One region of the Candidatus Pelagibacter sp. HIMB1485 genome, then DNA from elsewhere that is predicted to be linked to it. Evidence: riboswitches for the same ligand, from Rfam matches in the RefSeq annotation. Region 1 holds a riboswitch; the other holds the start of a gene.
The links. A riboswitch is a leader RNA that binds a small molecule or an ion and turns the genes downstream of it on or off. The one in region 1 is predicted to bind S-adenosylmethionine.
Positions count from the first base shown of each region.

Region 2: linked by a shared signal. The riboswitch ahead of ACTTA4_RS02440 (O-acetylhomoserine aminocarboxypropyltransferase/cysteine synthase family protein) and the one ahead of ACTTA4_RS06065 (homocysteine S-methyltransferase family protein) in region 1 are both predicted to bind S-adenosylmethionine.

Region 1 is NZ_JBNAIN010000002.1:696,310-699,490, reverse strand. It holds gene ACTTA4_RS06075 (sulfite exporter TauE/SafE family protein) at 5-751, shown strand; gene ACTTA4_RS06070 (putative 2OG-Fe(II) oxygenase) at 788-1,378, shown strand; SAM riboswitch class V at 1,470-1,532, shown strand; gene ACTTA4_RS06065 (homocysteine S-methyltransferase family protein) at 1,540-2,445, shown strand; gene ACTTA4_RS06060 (DMT family transporter) at 2,438-3,181, opposite strand, start outside.
Region 2 is NZ_JBNAIN010000002.1:3,871-7,051, forward strand. It holds gene argC (N-acetyl-gamma-glutamyl-phosphate reductase) at 1-463, opposite strand, end outside; gene rpsI (30S ribosomal protein S9) at 497-934, opposite strand; gene rplM (50S ribosomal protein L13) at 936-1,394, opposite strand; SAM riboswitch class V at 1,536-1,602, shown strand; gene ACTTA4_RS02440 (O-acetylhomoserine aminocarboxypropyltransferase/cysteine synthase family protein) at 1,605-2,933, shown strand; gene ACTTA4_RS02445 (COX15/CtaA family protein) at 2,961-3,181, opposite strand, start outside.

The sequences.
Region 1 (3,181 bases):
TTTAATGATTATACTTACAATATTTTTTTTTATAACTGCAGTATTATATTCAAGCATAGGATTTGGTGGTGGCTCTACTTATCTTGCATTACTTTTAATTTGGGATGTCCCTTACTATATTTTTCCAATTTTAGCTTTGATTTGTAATATTATTGTAGTTTCTGGAAATTCTATAAATTTTTTAAAATCAAAGAATATTAATTTTAATTTACTTTATCCTTATTTAATTGGTTCTATACCTCTTGCTTTTATTGGAGCATCTATCTCAATTGACAAAAATTTATTTGAGATTTTACTTTTCTTTATTTTAATATTAGCTGGAATTTTTTTACTTATTGAAAGCAAATCTTTTAACAAACAAGAAATTGTTATTAAAAAAATACCCCTAGTTTTATCAATACTAATAGGATCAATAATTGGTTTTATATCTGGTTTGGTTGGAATTGGTGGTGGGATATTTTTAAGTCCTATTTTATTTTTGATGAAAGCAGGATTTCCAAAGCATATAACAAGTACTGCTTCTTTGTTTATTTTAGTAAATTCAGTATTTGGTATAGGTGGACAGTTAACAAAGGATATAGTTTTCAACGAATTTTTGAATTACTGGCCACTATTTATTGCTGTATTAATTGGTGGTCAAATAGGAAGTTTTTTAAATATAAAATTCTTATCTAACAAAATATTAGCTCTGTTAACTGCATGCTTAGTAATTTTTGTCGCTATAAGAATGGGCATAACACTTATAGCTTAAGTTGAATTAATTATTATTTGATATATTTAATCTTTCATGAAAAATTTTAAACCATTTGGGCCTTCAATAGGAAAATCTAAAATTTCTAAAAAATTTTTAGAGAAACTTAACAAAGAAGTTGATACAAAAATCTTCTCAAAATCAAATGATTATAGTTCAAAATTAGCAAGTCAAATTAGAAAAGAAGTTCAAATTTCTAAAAGTTTTATAAAAAAAAATTTGGAAAAAGAATTAATAAAAAATATTAAAATTTTTCTAACTAAAGAACATATTAAAAAAATTAAAGAAATTAAAATTTTAAACCTATGGGTCGTTAGCCAATATAAAAATGAGTATAATCCTATACATTATCATGAGGGTGATTTGTCAGGAGTTGGTTATTTAAAAATACCTAAACATATGACTAAAAATAAAAATGTTAAAAATAAAAAAATAAAAACCAATGGTACGATTGATTTTATTAATGGGCAAAAAGCTTTTCTTTCAAAAAGTATTTTTAATTTGATACCAAAAAAAGGCGATCTTTTAATATTTCCCAATTACTTAATGCATACAGCCTACCCATTTAATATTGAGGAAGAAAGAAGATCATTTTCTTTCAATGCTAAAATAATTTTTAATAAATAATTTACAAATTTTAATAATATTATATAAATCTAATTGCCGATTTGATCCTATTGCGGGCATAAACTGCTAAAATGGAAATTCCCAATAGATCTAATTAGCAAGGTATTTGAACTATATTGTGCACCTGCATTTCGCTTAAGCACTAAAAAAGTGAGGATAAAATGAATAAGGATTTTTTTAAAACAACAAAAATTTTAGATGGTGGAATGGGTCAAGAATTATTGGCCAGAGGTATGGAGCCTAAAGGAACTTTGTGGAGTGCAAATGCTTTAATTGAGGAAAAATACCACAACTTAATACTTAATATTCATAATGATTTTATTAAATCGGGAGCTGATGTAATTGTAACTACAACTTTTACAACGAGAAGAAAAAGATTGAGAGAAAATGGAATAGAAGATCAATTTAAATTCTTAAATCAGAAAGCCTGTGAAATTGCACAAAAAGCTAAATTAAATAATCCACATATTAAGATTGCAGGAGGACTCCCGCCTCAAGATTTGACATATGAAGAAGACAAGAGAAGTGAAAAAGAAATTACAAAAGATCATTTGGAATTAGCAGAAATACTAAACCCTTCAGTAGATTTTTTCTATTTTGATGTATGGAGCAGTATCAAAGAAATTAGATGTGGAATAGAAGCTATTAAAAAATTTAATAAACCATACTTGGTTGGGGTTCATATTTCTGAGGGAAACTCTTTACCAAGTGGAGAAAAAATTTCTGAAATTAATTCAATAATTACCGAAAATTGCCTAGGAGTAATTCTAGCATGTGTTTCACCTGAAAATTATGAGAATAATTTAGATGAAATTCAAAAACTTAAAGTTCCATTTGGTTTCAAATTAAACGGATTTGTCACAACTAAACCAAAAGGTGGTTATACTTCTCAATATAAAGAGAATGATGGATCTAACCCCAATAGTTTTTTAGGTCAAAGAAAAGATTTAGATCCTGAAAAAATATCAATTTTTGCAAAAAAATTTAGAGAAAATGGAGCAACTATTCTTGGAGGATGTTGTGAAACTCGGCCTTCACATATAGAGGCAATTAAAAACACTATTTAAATTTTGTACCTTTTCTTACAAAATAGATACCTGTAGCAACTGCTATCAATGAAATTATAACTTTCGTTGTTATTAATTCTTTTAAAAAGATATAACTTAAAATGGTACCAAATATTGGAATTAAATAAGATACTTGAGATTGAAAAATTAAACCATTGTTAATTAAAATTCTAAATCTCAATAACCAAGCAATTCCAGTAGATACCAAACCAAGATAAACAACTGAAATAGTAGAATCTAATCTTGGAACAGTTTTCCAAGGTTGTTCAATTAAACATACTAAAGGTAATAATATAATAGTAGCCCAAATCAAAATTGAACTGGTTACATTTTCATTTTTTTTCTTACTTATTTTTAATGTTAAAAGACCTCCAATTACATAACAAGTAGCACCTAACAAAATTAATAATGCTGAAGTAAAGTTATTTTCATTAATTAATAAATTATCTGAAAATAAATAAACTATTCCTGAAAAACCAATTAGAACTCCAGTTGTTCTAATTAAATTAAATTTTTCATTTTTGGTGTAAAAATGTCCTAGTACTACTGAGCTAAGTGAAGTTGATGACATTAAAATTGCTGCTAAGTTACTTTGAACAGATTTTACTCCATATGCTATTAAAAAAAATGGAGCTACTAAATTTATAAATCCAATCATTGCAAACCAATGCCAATCTTTTGAAAATGCCTCGATTTTAATTTGTTTATAAAAGCAAAGTAGCAAAACTGGAATTGA
Region 2 (3,181 bases), 690 kb from region 1:
TTGATGTTGGATAACATCCTGGACATGAAATTATATTGTGATTTTTTAATTCATCGCGATTTATTTCGGGTAAACAATAGATGCTTTTCTTCTGTAATTTTGGAGCTCGGTGTTTTTGTTTATACCATTTTAAATAATCATTAGCTTTTTTTAATCTAAAATCTGCTGCTAAATCAATTAAAGTAACATTATCATTAAGTTTTTTTGCTATATCTTGAGCTTCACCATTTGGTAGAGCTGTAAAGACAACATCAATACCATTTAACAGTTTAGGATTAAATTTTACGATTTTAGGTAATTTTTTTTTTGACAGAGATTTATCATAATTAGAAATATTTTTTCCAACAGACGAGTTTCCACATAGATATTTAATATTAATATATTTATGGTTAATTAATAACTTAATTAATTGAACACCAATATATCCTGTAGATCCGGCAACTAATGCATTAAGCTTAGGCATTTTTTATTATAGCAGTTTAAATTGTAAAAAAAATTATCTTTTAGAAAACTGGAAGCTTCTTCTAGCTTTTCTTCTACCAGGTTTTTTTCTCTCAACAGCTCTAGAATCTCTGGTTGTAAGCTTTTCAGTTTTCAATGTTGTTTTTAAATTTTCATCAAAGAGAACCAAAGCTTTAGAAATACCATGAACCATTGCTCCAGCTTGACCTGTAGGTCCGCCACCTTTTACACTACATCTAACATCATAATCTGTAGCTTGATTTATAATTTCAAAAGGTCTTGTAATTTGCATTTTGTGAATTTCATCAGCAAAATACTCATTATATAATTTGCCATTAACATAAATTTTACCAGAACCTTTTTTTAACCAAACTTTTGCTATTGAAGTTTTTCTTCTACCTGTCGCGTACTTACTATCTTTAAAGTCTAACTTTAATTTAGGAGTTTTTATGTTTGATTGTACGTTTTCCATATTAATTTCTTGCAATGTTTTTATTGTTTAGTTTATCTAATTCTATAACTTTTGGGTTTTGTGCAGCATGAGGATGCTCACTTCCAGAATAAATTTTTAATTTTGTTAGTTGTTTTCTACCCAAAACACCACCAGGCAACATTCTTTTAACTGCTAATTTCAAAGTTTCTCCAGGTTTTTTTTCATGAAGTTTTTCTGGTGTGGTAACTTTAATTCCACCAGGATGTCCTGTGTGTCTATAGTACTTTTTGTTTTGAAACTTCTTGCCAGTAAATTTTGCTTGTTCGATATTTTTTACTACAACAAAATCTCCATCATCCATGTGAGGTGTATAAGTAGTCTTATTTTTGCCTCTAATTATATTAGATACAACAGTCGCTAATCTTCCAACAACTGCATTTTTTGCGTCTATCTCGTACCAAGATGAAGTAACTTGATCTTTTTTTGTGAATTTTGTCATTGTGCGAGGATTAATACTATTAAATTATTCAAAGTCAATTTTATATTTAGCTTGTAAAACATAACTAATATGCTATTTATCACTTGCCGATTTGATCCTATTGCGGGCATAAAACTGCTAAAATGGAATTTTCATAAAATTATAATCGGTAGGCATTTGAACTGTATTGTGCGCCTTGCATAAAGCAAAAGCACTAAAAAAGGAGTAAAAATGAGTACAAAAAGAAATAATCCAGAAACTATTGCTATACATGGTGGAGACTACAGAAGTGATCCAGCTACAAATTCAGTAGCAGTTCCAATTTATAGAACAACCTCGTATCAATTTAATAACACTGAACATGCAGCTAATTTATTTGCGTTAAAAGAGTTTGGAAACATCTATACACGAATAATGAATCCAACTAACGATGTGTTGGAAAAGAGAATCGCTGCGCTTGAAGGTGGTCTTGCAAGTTTAACTGTAGCATCTGGGCAAACCGCTTCTACTTTTGCAATATTAAACGTTGCTCAAGCTGGAGATAATATTGTTAGTTCAACAGATCTTTATGGTGGAACAGTTTCTTTATTTACGCATACTTTAAGTAAGCTTGGTATAGAAGTAAGATATGCAGATCCTTCAGATCCAAAAAACTTTGAAAAAGCAATAGACGATAAAACTAGAGCTTTTTATGGAGAAACATTACCAAACCCATATTTAAGAGTTTTTCCAATTAAAGAGGTTTCAGATATTGGTAGAAAATATAACATTCCATTAATCTTAGATAACACTGCTGCCCCTGTAATTTGTAAACCAATTGAACATGGTGCTGCTGTGGTTGTTTATTCTTTAACAAAATATATAGCAGGTCATGGAACAGTAGTTGGGGGTGCACTAGTAGATGGTGGAAATTTTGATTGGACAGCAGATCCAAAAAGACAGCCACTATTTAATGAACCTGATGCAAGTTATGGAGGTGTTGTTTGGGGTAAAGCTGTGCCCGAATTAACAGGTGCAAATGTTGCTTTTGCAGTTAGAGCAAGAGTAACCCTATTAAGAGATTTAGGATCAGCACTTTCTCCAGATAATGCATTCGGCGTCATACAAGGACTTGAAACAGTTGCTTTAAGAATGAAACAACACTGTAATAATGCTGCAAAAGTTGTGGAGTACTTAAAAAAACATAAAGCTGTTGAGAGAGTAATTTATTCCACTGAACATACTGAAGAGATATCAAGTCGAGCAAAAAAATATCTGAAAAATGGTAATGGTGCTTTAGTTGGTATTGAATTAGCTGGTGGTATCGAAGCTGGTAAAAAGTTCATTGAGGCTTTAAAAATGTTTTATCACGTTGCAAATATAGGTGATGCTAGAAGTTTAGCAATACACCCAGCAACAACTACTCACAGTCAATTAAATGATGATGAGTTAGCTGCTTCAGGTGTAACTCCAGGATATGTTAGACTTTGTATTGGTTTAGAACATATTGATGATATAATTGACGATTTAGATCAAGCTTTAGACAAATCATCAAAAGGTAATTTAAAAGCAGTTAGTTAGTGTTATTTATATGTCTACAAATAGAAATTAATTAATCTGTCTTTTGTATTTTGAGATAAATATAAAATACAAAGTTGAAAGTATTATCAAAATAGAATTTATCTGGTGTAAAGATGCAAATAACATTTTTACTCCAGATAAAATAGTTATCACACCAAGAAAAATTTGAAATGCCAAAGTCAAACCAATTACAGTGATAGGTTTGTATAATTTTTTGTTTCCAGTGTTAATTACCTTAAAGAGGATTA